Regions from separate parts of the Bradyrhizobium sp. CCBAU 11386 genome, predicted to be linked through region 1. Evidence: riboswitches for the same ligand, from Rfam matches in the RefSeq annotation. Region 1 holds a riboswitch; the other holds the start of a gene.
What was found. A riboswitch is a leader RNA that binds a small molecule or an ion and turns the genes downstream of it on or off. The one in region 1 is predicted to bind cobalamin.
Positions count from the first base shown of each region.

Region 2: linked by a shared signal. The riboswitch ahead of metE (5-methyltetrahydropteroyltriglutamate--homocysteine S-methyltransferase) and the one ahead of XI09_RS41110 (DUF1636 domain-containing protein) in region 1 are both predicted to bind cobalamin.

Region 1 covers NZ_LBKA01000259.1:111,595-119,171, forward strand. Annotated here, with positions in the region: gene cobS (adenosylcobinamide-GDP ribazoletransferase) at 1-311, opposite strand, end outside; gene cobU (bifunctional adenosylcobinamide kinase/adenosylcobinamide-phosphate guanylyltransferase) at 308-811, opposite strand; gene cbiB (adenosylcobinamide-phosphate synthase CbiB) at 938-1,879, shown strand; gene cobD (threonine-phosphate decarboxylase CobD) at 1,891-2,856, shown strand; gene XI09_RS41100 (cobyric acid synthase) at 2,845-4,293, opposite strand; gene cobO (cob(I)yrinic acid a,c-diamide adenosyltransferase) at 4,305-4,940, opposite strand; cobalamin riboswitch at 4,981-5,200, shown strand; gene XI09_RS41110 (DUF1636 domain-containing protein) at 5,297-5,671, shown strand; gene cobW (cobalamin biosynthesis protein CobW) at 5,668-6,717, shown strand; gene cobN (cobaltochelatase subunit CobN) at 6,717-7,577, shown strand, end outside.
Region 2 covers NZ_LBKA01000008.1:33,579-41,155, reverse strand. Annotated here, with positions in the region: gene XI09_RS02705 (hemerythrin domain-containing protein) at 1-263, shown strand, start outside; gene XI09_RS02700 (hypothetical protein) at 1,638-2,006, shown strand; gene metE (5-methyltetrahydropteroyltriglutamate--homocysteine S-methyltransferase) at 2,641-4,986, opposite strand; cobalamin riboswitch at 5,088-5,290, opposite strand; gene XI09_RS02690 (nodulate formation efficiency C protein) at 6,260-7,126, shown strand.

The DNA.
Region 1 (7,577 bases):
CGGCCGCCGCCGAGCCCGTCGGCAGTATCGGCAAGGCCGTCCTCGTGCAGCGCGCCGGTGATGAGGGCGGTCGTGGCCAGTGCGAGCAGGGCGGCCAGGTTCGGCGTCAGTCCGAGCCGGCTGGAGATCTTGTAGACCAAAGCGCCTGCAAGACCGACCAGCAGGCCGGCGACCGGCAGCGCCCAGGTCGCGCGCGCGATGGCGCCGTCGGCCGCAGGCTTTGACGACCCGACCGGCAGGAGCGTGACGAACGACGCCGCGATCCTGAGATCGGCGATGACATCCCGGATCGTCTCGGCGCCCGGCATCATTTCAGCTTCATCGGCAGCCCGGCGACCACGAACTCGACCTCGTCGGCAACGCCGGCGAACGTCTGGTTCATGATTCCGGCAGCGTCGCGATAGGCGCGCGCCAGCGCGTTGTCGGGCACGATACCGAGGCCAACCTCATTGGTGACCATGATGACCGGACTCCGCAAGCGAGGGAGAACGTCGGCGAGGTGCGTCACCTCGCGCGACCAGTCGCGCTCGGAATGCAGCAGGTTGGACAGCCAGAGCGTCAGGCAGTCGACCAGTCTCGCGCCGCCGCCCTCGGTTTCGACCAGGGCCTGCACCAGGTCGAGCGGCACCTCGCGCTCGATCCAGTCGGCTCCGCGTCGCGCGCGATGCTTTGCGATGCGATCCTCCATTTCGGCGTCGAGCGCCTCGGCCGTGGCAATATAGACGGGCCGCCCGGGAAAGGCCTGCGCGCGCGTCTCCGCACGCCGGCTCTTGCCCGATCGCGCTCCGCCCGTGATCAAGATGACGGCCATAAAAGTCTCCTGTCGGCCAGCACTAATCACCAAACGGGGCCAAAGACAAAGCCGAAATCAGGCGGCAGGGGCTTGCGCTCGGCCGGAGCTTTGCGCAACAGGGGCGGAGCGAGACGGGAGATTTGTGTGGGCTTTGCGGGTGCGATGGCGGTGGCGATGGCGGTGGATGCCCTGTTGGGCTGGCCGGCCCCGCTGTTCGCGCGGATCGGCCATCCCGTGACCTGGCTCGGCCGGCTGATTACGATGGTCGACACCGCCTGGAATCGGCCGTCAGATCCGCCGGCGTTCCGCCGCGCCGCGGGCGTTGCCGGCGCGCTCGTGGTGATTGCAGTCTCTGCCGCTCTCGGCTGGGTCCTTCAGTCCGTGCTCGCGCTGGGCTGGATCCAATTCGTGCTGGTGGGCATCCTGGCGTGGCCGCTGGTCGCGCTACGCTCGCTCGATGATCATGTGGCCGCCGTCGCAAGCCCCTTGCTGGCCGGCGACATCGCCGGCGCACGCGAGGCAGTCTCGCGCATCGTCGGCCGCGATCCCGCGGCGCTCGATGAAGCCGGCATCGCGCGCGCGGCGATCGAGAGCCTCGCCGAAAATGCCTCCGACGGCATCGTGGCGCCCGTGTTCTGGGGCGCGCTGTTCGGTTTGCCCGGCATCTTCGCCTACAAGGCCATCAATACGCTGGACTCCATGATCGGCCATCGCAGCGAGCGACACGAAGCCTTTGGCTGGGCGGCGGCGCGGATCGACGATGTCGCCAACTTCATTCCGGCGCGCCTGACCGGATTCCTCTTTGTGCTGCTGGCACCAAAGCGATCCGAGGCATTGTCGTGCATGACGCGCGATGCGCGCCGGCATCGCTCGCCCAATGCCGGCTGGCCGGAAGCGGCGATGGCCGGCGCGCTCGGCGTGCGGCTCAGCGGTCCCCGGATCTACCACGGCAGCATCACCAACGAGCCCTGGCTCAACGAAGGCGCGCGCGATCCGCTCGCCGCCGATATCACGCAAGGGGTGACCGTCTACCGCCGCACCATGCTGCTGCTCGCAGGCCTCCTTGCGATCCTCAGCTTCGCGTGAAAGAACAGGGCATGCGCGAGCACGGTGGAAATCTCGATCTGGCCCAGCAGCGTTTTGGCGGGCGCGCCGAGGACTGGATCGATCTGTCGACGGGGATCAACCGGCTGGCTTATCCGGCGGGCGAGGTGAGCATGCGCGCGTGGAGCGCGCTGCCGTCGCGTGCCGAGATCGACGCCTTGCATCAGGCGGCGCAGCACGCCTACCGCACCAGCGCGGCGCTCGTTGCGATGGGCGGCGCGCAAGCCGCTATTCAATTGCTGCCGCAATTTGGGCCGCGCGGCGGCGCCCGCATCCTTGCGCCGACCTACAACGAATATTCCGGGGTCCTGTCGGCTGCGCGCTGGGGCGTCCAGGAGGTCGCGGATCTTGACGCGCTGGCGGGCGCGGACCTCGCCGTCGTCGTCAATCCCAACAACCCCGATGGCCGGCGCCATACGCCGAAGGACTTGCTGGCACTGCTGCCGCGCGTCGGCCGTCTCGTCATCGACGAGAGCTTTGTCGATGCCGTTCCGCAGCTCTCGCTCGCGCCGGAAGCGGATCGGCCGGGGCTGCTGATCCTGCGGTCCTTCGGGAAGTTTTATGGTCTGGCCGGCCTGCGGCTCGGGTTTGCGATCGGTAGCGCGGCCGACATCGCAGGGATCGCCGCGATGTCGGGGCCATGGCCGGTCTCGGGGGCGGCGATCGCGATCGGATGCCGCGCATTGCGCGACGATGCCTGGGCGGAGGCCACCTCAGCGCGGCTTGCGCGCGACTGTGCCCGTCTCGACGACATGGCGCAAGCAAAAGGCTGGACGCTCGTCGGCGGTACGCCGCTGTTTCGTCTTTACGAAACGCCTGATGCGCTGGCCGCGCAGGAGACGCTGGCGCGTGGCCAGATCTGGTCGCGCGTCTTCGCGCAGAAACCGACATGGCTGCGGCTCGGACTTCCCGGCAGCGAAGCCGAATGGACGCGCCTTGCCGAGGTCCTAGCGCGCTAGCGAAAGCAGGCCTTCGACGTCGAGATGCTTTTCGATGTGGTCGGCGAGCGCATCAAGCGCGCTCTCGACCCTGGCATGATAAGGCTCGTCGCCTGCGGGAATGTCGAGCTTGGCCAAGTACGCCTTGCGGAAATCGTCCGACGTGAACAGGCCGTGCAGGTAGCTGCCCTGCACACGGCTATCGCTGGAGATCGCGCCTTCCGGCGTGCCGTTCAATGTCGCAAACGGCCGCGCGCGATCCGGCCCGTCGGTGCGGCCGATGTGGATCTCGTAGGCCTCGATCGGCTGGTCCGTGGCGGCGTGCACGGCCGCAACACGCGTCAGCGTCTTCTGCGGACTCATTACCGTTTCGACATCCAGGAGTCCGAGGCCGGGCGTGTCGCCGGCAGGGCCTTCGATGCCATCAGGATCGGCGACACTGCGTCCGAGCATCTGATAGCCGCCGCAGAGGCCGAGGATGTGGCCGCCACGGCGATAATGCGCCAGGAGATCAATGTCCCAGCCCTGCGCCCGCAGGAAGGCGAGATCGCCGCGGGTCGATTTGGAGCCGGGGACGATGACGAGACGCACATCGCCGGGGATCGCCTCACCCGGACGCACCATCACGAGATCGACGCCCGCCTCGAGCTTGAGCGGATCGAGATCGTCGAAATTGGCAATCCGTGACAGCGCGAGGCAGGCGATCTTGCATTGGCCCGGCTTTCGCGCGTCGCTGAGGCCCAGCGCGTCCTCGGCCGGTAGCTCGCCGGCGCGCGCAAACCAGGGTAGCACGCCAAAGCCGCGCCAGGACGTCTTCTGCTCGATCAGCTTGTAGCCGTCGTCGAACAGCGTGGGATCGCCGCGGAACTTGTTGATGACAAAACCCTGGATCATCGCGGCATCGTCAGGGGCGATCACCGTTTTGATGCCGACGAGCTGCGCGATGACGCCGCCGCGGTCGATATCGCCGACCAGCACAACCGGCACATCAGCCTTTCGGGCAAAGCCCATATTGGCGATGTCGGCCTTGCGCAGGTTCACCTCGGCGGGACTGCCGGCGCCTTCGACCAGCACGAGATCGGCCCGCGCCTTCAGCCGCTCGAAGCTCTCCAGCACGGAGCCCATCAGCTGTGGCTTCATCGCCGCATAGTCACGCGCACGCGCAGTTGCGATGCGCTTGCCATGCACGATCACCTGCGCACCGACGTCGGTCTCCGGCTTCAGCAGTACCGGATTCATGTCGGTGTGTGGCTCGACGCCGGCGGCGAGGGCTTGCAGTGCTTGTGCGCGGCCGATCTCGCCGCCATCGACGGTCACGGCCGCATTGTTCGACATGTTCTGCGGCTTGAAGGGAAGCACGCGCAGGCCGCGCCGCGTGAAGGCGCGCGCGAGACCGGCGACGATGAGCGACTTGCCCACGTCCGAGCCGGCCCCCTGGATCATCAATGCGCGCGCCATCGCGTGTGTCTTCAGAACTCGACGCCGGCCTGCGCCTTGATGCCGGAGCGGAACGGATGTTTCACCAGCGTCATCTCGGTGACGAGGTCGGCGATCTCGATCAGTTCGTCCTTGGCATTGCGCCCGGTGAGCACGACATGCGTCATCTCAGGCTTTTTTGTCGACAGGAATTCGACGACCTCAGCAATATCGAGATAGTCGTAGCGCAACGCGATGTTGATCTCGTCCAGCACGACCATGCGCAGGCTGGGATCGAGGATCAGCTCCTTCGCCTTCTCCCAGCCGGTGCGTGCGGCGGCGATGTCGCGGGCGCGGTCCTGCGTCTCCCAGGTGAAGCCTTCGCCCATCGCATGGAACTGGCAGAGATCGCCGAAATGGCCGGTGAGCAGGCGGCGCTCGCCGGTGTCCCAGGCGCCCTTGATGAACTGCACGACGGCGCAGGGGAAGCCATGGGCGACGCAGCGCACGATCATGCCGAAGGCCGAGGACGACTTTCCCTTGCCGGCGCCGGTATGGACGATGATGAGGCCCTTTTCGCCGCTCTTGGTCGCCATGATCTTGTCGCGGGCGGCCTTCTTCTTCGCCATTTTCGCGGCGTGGCGGGCGTCGGTTTCCTCGCCCGTTTGGGTATCCGGTTCAGGCGTCATCGTACCTGGTCCTTCGGCTTGACAAGAGGCGGCCGGGGGCAAATGGTGGCCCGGCGTTGGTTCCTGTCCTATGACAGGCGAAGAGGGAATGCGATAGGGTCCGAATCGGCAAGATTTGGGTCCAAAATGCAGCCGCCCCCGCGACCGTGACCGGAGAGATGCCCGAAGCCACTGACCCCTCACGGGATCGGGAAGGCGGGGATCGAAGGGCAAAACCCTGCTCCGCAAGCCGGGAGACCTGCCAGCGCGGACGATTTTTGGACCGGCGGACGGGGTGTTCCGCGACGGGGAAACGGACCCTCGCAAGACCGGTTCGTGGGCCTCTTCGCCTCCCGCTGTTTATTCTGGAAGAGGCGATGACCGTCACACTTCACGTCTGCATTACCTGCCGCGCCGGCGAGACGCTTGGCGAGGGCGAAGTCACGCCGGGCAAGCGCCTTCACGGTGCGATCGTCGACGCCGGCGTGCCCGATGGTGTCAATGTCGTTCCCGTCGAATGCCTGTCGGCATGCAGCCAGGGCTGCTCGGTCGCGCTGAGCGCGCCCGGCCGCTGGTCCTATGTCTATGGCCGCCTGTCGGATGCCAACGCGCGCGACGTGATCGCGGGCGCCGCGGCCTATTCGGCCGCGCCCGACGGTCTCGTGCCCTGGCGCAGCCGTCCCGAGATCTTCCGCAAGCAGTCGCTTGCCCGCATTCCCCCCATTGCCGTCGTGCCGGAGGCCGCCGAATGAATTCGCTCGCAAAAGTCCCGGTCACGGTGGTGACCGGCTTTCTCGGCTCCGGCAAGACGACGCTGATCCAGCATCTGCTCGCCAACCCCAACGGCAAGAAGCTCGCGGTGCTCGTTAACGAGTTCGGCAGCGAGGGTGTCGACGGCCAGATCCTGAAGTCCTGCGCCGATGCCAATTGCCCGGAGGAAAACATCGTCGAGCTCGCCAATGGCTGCATCTGCTGCACCGTTGCCGACGATTTCATCCCGACCATGGAACTGTTGCTGGCGCGGCCCGTCAGACCCGATCATATCCTGATCGAGACCTCGGGCCTCGCGCTGCCCAAGCCTTTGCTCAAGGCGTTCGACTGGCCGGAGATCCGCTCGCGCATCACGGTGGACGGCGTGATTGCGTTGGCCGATGCCGAGGCCGTCGCCGCCGGTCGCTTTGCGCCGGATCCGGCCGCAGTGGAAGCGCAGCGTGCGGCGGACGAAAATATCGATCACGAGACGCCGCTGTCGGAAGTGTTCGAGGACCAGATCGCCTGCGCCGACATCGTGCTGCTGACCAAGGCCGATCTTGCCGGCCCGGCGGGACTCGAAGCGGCCAAGGCTGCCATCACCGCAGAGATGCCGCGCCGCGTGCCGATGCTTCCCGTTACCGATGGCGCGATCGATGCGCGCGTCATCCTCGGTCTCGGTGCCGCCGCCGAGAATGATCTCGCCGCCCGCCCGTCGCATCACGACGGCGAAGAGGAGCATGAGCACGACGACTTTGCCTCCGTCGTGATCGACCTTCCGGAGGTGGCGGATATCGATGTGCTGGTCGCCTCGGTTCAGCGTCTGGCGCGCGAGCAGAACGTGCTTCGTGCCAAGGGTTACATCGCGGTCGCGGGCAAGCCGATGCGCCTGCTGCTCCAGGCCGTCGGCGAGCGCGTGCGTCACCAGTTCGACAAGCCCTGGGGCGCGATCGCGCGGCAGTCAAAGCTCGTTGTGATCGGCGAGCACGGCGATATCGACGAGGCCGCGATAAGAGCGGGACTTGGTCTTTCAGGATCTGGCATCTGATGCACGTCGTCTTCCGCGAGAGCCGCGGTCTGGAAGAGACCGCGACGCCAAGGGACATCGGCCAGGACCCGGCCGATCTCGTGGTGCTCTCGTACTCGGATTCCGATCTCGCCGCGTTCGCGGCCGGCTGGCGCCGAGGCCGCGACAGCCTGCCGTCGCTGCGGCTCGCCAATCTCGCGGAGCTGCGTCATCCGTTGTCGGTCGACACCTATATCGAGCGCACGCTGGCCCAGGCACGCGGCATTCTGGTCCGCCTGATCGGCGGTGAGTCCTATTGGCCCTACGGCCTCGCGGCTCTCCAGCAACTCGCGAAGGCGCGCGGTATCGTGCTCGCGGTGCTGCCGGCCGATGGCCGCGACGACACACGGCTCGATGCATACTCAACCCTGCCGGTCTCGACGCTGCGCCGGTTGAAGGTGCTCTGCGACACCGGTGGTCCGGTCGCGGCGCAAGCGGCGATCGCGCAGCTTGCGCTGGCTTCGGGACTCTATGCCGGTCCGGTCGTCGGCGAGATGACCGTGCCCGAGATGGGCTTCTACGATCCCGCCCGCGGCGTCATCGCGGCGATGCGGGACGGCGAGGGGAAACCGCGCGCGCTGGTGACGTTCTATCGCTCGTACCTCACCGCCGCGGACACCGGCCCGGTCGACGCGCTGATTGCCGCGCTGCGCGAGAAGGGGTTTGACGCGTATGGCGTATTCGTCATCTCTTTGAAGGCAGCGGGCGTTGCGGACTGGCTGGGGGCGCATCTTGCGCAAGATCCTCCGGCCGCGATCGTCAATGCGACCGCGTTCTCCGCGGTCGGCGACGACGGCACGACACCGTTCGATGCGGCATCGTGTCCCGTGTTCCAGGTCGCG
Region 2 (7,577 bases), on a different contig from region 1:
ACCACATGATGTGGGAAGAACGAGATTTCTTTCCCGCCGCCCTGAAGGCTCTCTCGGCTCAGGATTGGACCGAAATCGCCTCCGCCCTCACCGATGATGGAGATCCGCTATTCAGCGAGACAGCGGCAGCGACTTCCGATGCGCTAAGAGCGCATATTTTGCAATTGGAGCAAGAAGCTGAGGCCGAACGGAGCTCGGTCGCGTTTTCGTCCGCCAAGGCCGGCAACCCGCGACACGGCGCCGAGACGGATGGGGCGTATTGACCGCTGCCGTTTCACAGCAGGAAGTGGACCTCATGCTTGGGGTGCTCGCCGGCGCGCAGGCTGCCGTACTGCGAAAATGGCTTCGGCGCAATATTCGCTTCCTCGACCACCGGTGCAAACGGCATGGCCGAACTTCCTGAGGTTTTGTTCCGGCACGTTCCACACTGGGACCGTTGCAGGTTCGGCATGCGCAGTAATATCGCACTAAACGGACGCCTCTCATTTCCGCCGACCGATAAGGACGGACGATTGCGGCCTCGGGGGCGGCGAAACACTCCCATTCCTTCCCCGCCCGGCATGCTCTGAATCATCCTGGTTCGGCTCACTGGACGCCAACTGCCACGTCCCGGTACGTTCAGCAAAACAGCAAGGCGTTGGATGTCGATCGCCTCGCCCAGTTCTAGCGGCATTGGATCACAACGAGCTGTGGGGCTCCGCATCGTAAGGATGCTCATTCCTGGCGTGTGACCGCTTCATCGGGATCCAAAATACGATGTATGCCGCGTGCAGCATGCCCTACCAATTGCGCTGTGGAGTGGCCATAGCCATCAGCAAGACAGATATTTTGAGGCAGCGCAAAGCTTCTCCGGGCGTGTCCGATAATCGGACCCAGAAAGCAAGAAAGGCATCCGAATGCGACCGGACCTGGCACAATCCTAAGGGCAGCATCGCCTACCGCGCTACACCAGCTATCTGACGTCCCCGCATTTCTCAGCGTCAGTTCGCGAATTGGACTATCAAGGGTGGCTCAAGTCCTTGGGCGGGCGGCAATCCGCCTCGATCTACGTGCACCTGCATTTGGTCGAAGCATGTGCTGATACAGCGGCTGCCAGACGTCAGTCACGAAACGCGGCGAGCCGATCGCGATCTATGCCTTCGGTCGATCGGTCACGCCGCGCCCGCGTCGGCCGGATCAATTTCGACCTGCTCTATGGCCTGTCCCAGCAGACAGTAAGCCTTTATGCCTGGACAGCCAAATGCCTCGAGTTGTATCGGACCGGTTTGCCGCCTTCGGTACGCGCACATTCCTCCATTCAAAAAGCACCACCGCAAGATCGACGAATTCACTCTGCCGGACAGTGTCGAGCGCTACCCCCAATTCGAAACGATCGCGGAAGCTTTAGTTGATGCTGGATACGTACGCATCGGCATCGATCACTTTGCTCTGCCGCACGAAAGTCTTGCCCGGGCGAGGCAGAAAGGCAGGCTGAAGAGCAACTTCCAGGGCTATACTGACGATTGCGCGGACGCCCTCATTGGTCTCGGCGCGGGCGCCATCGGGCGCATGCAACAAGGGTTCGCGCGAACGCTGTCTCGGCAAAGGACTACCTTGCTCACATCACCGAGGATCGGCTCGCCACCGCAAAGGGCTATTTGCTGACGGATGAGGATCGCTTCCGCGCCGAGATCATCGAGCAAATCATGTGCGACATGGCAGTCGATCTCTCAGAGACATCCCGTCGTCACGGTCTGGATCCGAAGTTCGCCGTCGTCGATCGTTCTCGAATCGACAGCCTTATTGCAGATGGGGTCGTGCTGATTGACGATGCCCGGCTTTCCGTAGCTGATGGCGCAGAGTTCCAGTTCCTGGTTCGCATCGTCGTTCGACGCTCATCTTCCTCGGTGCGGGGCTACACACAGTCCGGCGGTCTAAACCGGCTGCGCCGAGCCGAGTCGTGTCGGGTTCGAAATCGCCATCACTTAACTGGCCTATTTTTGGCGCAGGACCACACTCACTTCTGAGTAGCACCCTATTGGCACCCGCCACCTTCAAGTTCGTGACGTTCTCTAACTCGTCCGCTCATAGATCTCAAACAGAGGCCCAAGCCGAAACTGACTATCGGTGGAACCGGTCGACCGACGACTGCCTTAATCAGGGTCCCAATCAACAGTAGCCGCTCATGCATTCGTACGTTTGCGAGATCCTTGGAGCCCGGTTTTTCGTATCGCCGCGGTGATCAAGCATATCGTTTCCAGCCAGGAAGCGCACCAATTTGCGGGTGGCCCCCGCGGCGACCGCCGGCATCACTGCCCCTCGTTGCCGACGTGCTCATGAGCTACAAACCTTCGTGTAGACTTCTAAAACTCAGGCTATACGGTCGCATACCACGGCACAATTGAGCTTACGCTGAGCTTGTGCTTTAACTGGGCTCAGATTTTCGGCGAATGTCCTCGCCGTGATCGAACCGTCGGCTGTCCTCCCTCCGCCGATGGAAGTCGGCGCGATGCGCCAGCGGTCGTTCCTCCCAGACTTTCCTTCCGCCCGGCCCGCCAAGGCCGGGCATTTTTTTGCGTTCCCAAGGCTCCCTCGAGATTATCGAGAGCGCAAATGACCACAAGCGGATCAGCTTTGTCGAGAAAAGGCCCAGGCCCGCGATCAACGGCCTAGCGGATCGGATGCAGCGCGCAATTCGCGGGCGGCAGCGACCATGTTCGCTAGCGCCGGCCGAACCTCCTCCCATTTGCGCGTCTTCAGGCCGCAGTCCGGATTGACCCAGAGCTGCGAATCCCGCAGCCGTGCCCGAGCCAATGCCATCAGCTCCTTCATTTCGCCTGTCTCGGGAACACGTTGAGAGTGGATGTCGTACACGCCTGGCCCGATCTGATTTGGATATTCGTAGTTCCTGAACGCGTCGAGTAGTTCCATTTTCGAGCGCGACGTCTCGATCGAGATGACATCCGCGTCCATTGCAGCGATCGCACCCATGATGTCGTTGAACTCCGAGTAGCACATATGCGTATGAATTTGCGTTTGATCGGCGACGCCAGATGAGCAGATGCGGAAGCAATCCACGGCCCAGTCGAGATAAGCCGTCCACTCCGATCGACGCAACGGCAATCCTTCGCGGAGTGCAGCTTCGTCGATCTGGATCATGGTCGCACCAGCGTTCTCGAGATCGCGGACTTCGTCTCGGATCGCGAGCGCAATCTGGCGGCAGATCTCGCTTCTGGGAATATCATCGCGAACAAAGGACCAGTTCAAGATCGTCACCGGTCCGGTCAACATCGCCTTCATCGGCTTCCTGGTTAGTGATTGCGCGTAGCGCCACCACTCCACGGTGATCGGCTTCGACCGCAAGACATCGCCAAACAGGATCGGTGGCCTGACGCAGCGCGAGCCGTAGGATTGCACCCATCCGTTCGTGGTAAATGCGAAGCCGGCGAGGTGCTCGCCGAAGTACTGCACCATGTCATTGCGCTCAAATTCGCCGTGCACGAGGACGTCAAGACCGATATCCTCCTGCCAACGTACGGCGCGCGCAGTCTCCTCCTTGAGGAACCGGTCGTATTGCTCGTCGCTCATCGCGCCTCGTGCATGCGCTGCACGGGCATTCCGGACCTCTGTGCTCTGCGGAAACGATCCGATCGTCGTGGTAGGGAAAGCCGGTAGTCCGAAACGATTGCTTTGGATCTCGGCACGACGGGCAAATGGGCTGGCGCGCCGGCGCATGGTCTGGTCGATCGCTCTCATCCGGACAGCGACATTGGCATCACGGATTTTCGGGGAAGTCCGGCGGACAGTCGCGGCACATTCCGACTCGGCAAGAGCTAGCGCAGCATTCTGGTCGCCTGCGAGTGCCCGCGCCAGGGTTGCAAGCTCACGCATCTTCTGAACCGAGAAAGCAAGCCAACGCTTGACGTCGGAAGCGAGTCCGGTCTCGAGTTCAACATCGACCGGCACATGAAGCAGCGAACAGGATGGGGCGATCTGTACACGATCCTTGCCAAGCTTCGCAATCGCGGGTTCCAGCCGCTGGCGGAGCGACGACAAATTCGACCGCCATACATTCCGGCCGTCGATGACACCGAGAGACATGACAAGATCACTTCGGCCGCCAGCGATGATCTGATCCAATAACTCTGGCGCTCGAACCAGATCGAGGTGCAGTCCGGCAACTGGAAGGCTCAAGGCGGTGTCCAGATTGTCGCCTAGGTCGCCGAAATAGCTGGCAACCATGATCTTGATGGCCGGCCCCTCCTTCGCGAGCCGGTTATAAGCATGTAGCAAGGATTTTCGCGCCACCTCGCCCAGATCAAGAACCAGGCAGGGCTCGTCGAACTGAACCCACTTTGCCCCGCGTTTGGCCAATTCCTGCAGGACCTCGATATAGACCGGTATCAGATCGTCCAGTAGCGAGAGTGGCTGGAACGCAGGATCGGCACTCTTGCCGAGCTTTAGGAATGTGACCGGCCCGATCAGGACAGGGCGGGTCTGGAAGCCAAGGGCCTTAGCTTCCTCATACTCCTCGATCGGCTTGCGAGAGCACAGTCTGAAAGTCTGTCCCCCGTGAAACTCGGGGACCATGTAGTGGTAGTTGGTGTCGAACCACTTGGTCATCTCCTGCGCGGGTGCGCCAAATCCGCGCGGTCCGTGACCGCAACTCGCATCCTGGTCGTCGCATTGTGAACCGCGGGCCATGGCGAAGTACGTCTTGAGCGAAACGGACTCGGCTTTCGAGGCGTAGATGCCCGGGATGGCGCCAACCATGACACTTGTGTCGAGCACCTGGTCATACAGCGAGAAATCGTTCGATGGAATCACCGTGACGCCGATAGAATTCTGACGAGCCCAGTTCGCGGCACGCAGGCCAGCTGCGTCCTCGAGCAACTGCTGTTCGCTGCTTTTTCCGGCCCAATAGCTTTCGAGAGCGCGTTTGAGCTCGCGCCTTGGACCCATGCGTGGCGTTCCGAGCGTGGCAACCGGAAGGGAGAGAAGAGACATAGCGTTAACCCCATGTTGGGGGCAAAGGCCATGGCGGACGCAGGCAGGGGAAGTCGCGCGTGCGACGGCTGCTTAGCGCACCACCGGGACACCCCGCCCGCGGACGAATAGATGCCGGGGCAGGTCTCCTGGCTCGCGGGTCATCGCTGCTGTCCGGCCTTCCCGAAGCCGCGCAGGCTTCAGTGACATCGTTGGACAGCGGCTCGCCGCTCACAGTTGCGGGGGCAGCGCCGGCATTTTCACCGGCTTCCCTCTTAGCTCCGGATCAAATGCAAACCGGAGAACCTCGACGAGTTGGATTATCGGCAAGAGAACTCTTCCGTCAACCTCTCAGATTATATCTCAAGCTAACGCTGCGACATCTGCTACGGGAATGACGTGCATCTCTTTCGTTGACCACGATGTAGAAGCGCTCTCCAATCAGCGATGTCGGAATGACCATCGGAGCTGCGTGCGCGTGGGGCCGCACGCCAGATCGGTGGAAGGGGCAAATGCGGCTTGCGCGGTCGGGACTGCTGCCTCGAGCAGAACGCATTTGATGCGAGTCCCGGCTTCCCAGCGGTTCATCGAGCACGTCCGCCATCCAACCGCCTTCTCGACCAACAGGATCCGTATTGAATAGGCCTAAGACACCTGGCGAAAGTCAGCAACATACCGGCGAGCAGGTTGATTTGCGGTGCGAGCCAGACTCCAAATGCTCGGCGTAAAGATCGGCTTGGCGTCGTTGGCCATCGAGTGCAAACCGCAGCTGACTGAGGCTGCTCTCGACTTCCGGAGCCGCCGCATATCGCGAAAGGAGCGCCAAACGCGCCGCGGCCCCGTGGCCACAAGCGGCCAAAGGCATGGCAGAGATCGAAAGCCCACATTCCTGCAACCGAACCAAACGGTTCAATGGCGGCAAACGTGCTCCGAATTCTCATCAGGAACTTGGCACCGAAGCGTTCCCCTGCGCCGTCGAATATCCGGTGCGGGACGAGGATCGGTAAGCCGCGATGGATAGGCTGAATGGAACGATCGAAACGTGTGCAAGTCGGAAAGTCGACAAAGAAGACACAAAACCGGTAAGAATTTCCGTCTGTTACCTGGCACGAAGAATGCAAGTCATCGGCATGCCCAGGCCCTCCTGCTGGGCATGTCCAGCACAGCAAATCCGGGCTGTCGCTGGCGACTGAAGTTAGCGGCGCGTGACATAGAGGGGAGCGCCTGCTCGCGCGGGACACCATCGGTCGCCCCGTCGCGTCGACGCTAACTTATTGCGCTCGCGCATAACAGGTTGAAGGTTGCCCGCTTTGAAAGACGTGTTGATGAAAAACCAGATAGGCCGACGGTTGTGAAGAAAATGTCTGGAAGACGCGCGCTATGGTTTTGTCTTGGTCCATCGCTGATCTGCCTGGTCGGACTGGCTGCGACGAGCAACAGTGTTCGTGCCAACGAAAGCGCCCTCGTCGAAAGAGTCAAGTCCACGTGGCGAGCGCAAGACGGTGAGACGATAGAACACATTCTCTCCAACGTCTCGAAGGTCGCACAGTTCGTCCCTCGAACGTGGGGCGTTGCTGAAGGATTTGACCGAGATGAATATGTTTTCGTTTCCTGGACCAGGCACCGGGACAATAAATCAGACGAACAGTACGTTATCACCTGGAAGATCGCATTCGACGGAACGATTCAACTTGCGTCGACCTATGCAAAGCCGATGGAATTGGGCTGGCGCGCCCTGGCGCTCTCGTTGATCGCCAGTGAAGTCGCGGATGGCGAAAGGGACGCAAATCATCGCTTTCTGCATGACCTGGCCAACTTCAACTTTGTCACGACCACGCGAGGTCCGCTCGGCAATCTTCTGCGGCAGGGCCGCTGCACTATCGTCGAACCTGTTGGAGTTGACTACTTGCCGAAGCCGAATGATAAGCCGACCGAGAAAGGGGGTCTGTGGCGCGTTCTGCTTTTGGTGAACTGTAATATCCCCGGGCCCCGCTTTTTTACTCACAACGGGGTCATCATTTTCGAGAAGAGCGAAGGATACGATTGGGAGCCGCAATCCTTCTTTGCCAAGCGTATCGCGGCGTTCCCTCCCGGCTCCTGGTTCGATCGCATAGAGCCGAAGGAATGGGAAGAGTTAGACGGGCGCGACAGGCCTCGGTAAATAGTCGCGCAGAGCAGGATCGCGCCGCAGCTCTTTGGGCGCCGAGCGCCTCAGAGCAACTGCAAAACATATGCGCTCCAAAGTCGCGGTGTTTACGCCTTCGCAACAGTCGCGAGCCTTCGGCCCGTGATCGGAGCGCGCGCAGAACCTATTTCCCTGACCCGTTCGCGGGCTCGATTTTGACAACGACAGCGTTCACGAACGACACGGTCGTGCCGTGGCGCCGCTCACGATGTTGAAGTCACTCGTTCCAGGGCCCACAAGAAGAACGATCAGGCACTCGTCGCGCAAAAGAACGGAGCTATCGTTCGCCGCCTGGTGGGCTACGGGCGGCAGATGACGGGCTGCCCCAGCGAGGCCTGTTCGATATGGGTTGATTTGCCGATGGGACGCCGCCCGTACGGGATGATCAACGATACACGGTGAACTTCAAATTCACGTTCAAGGAGAG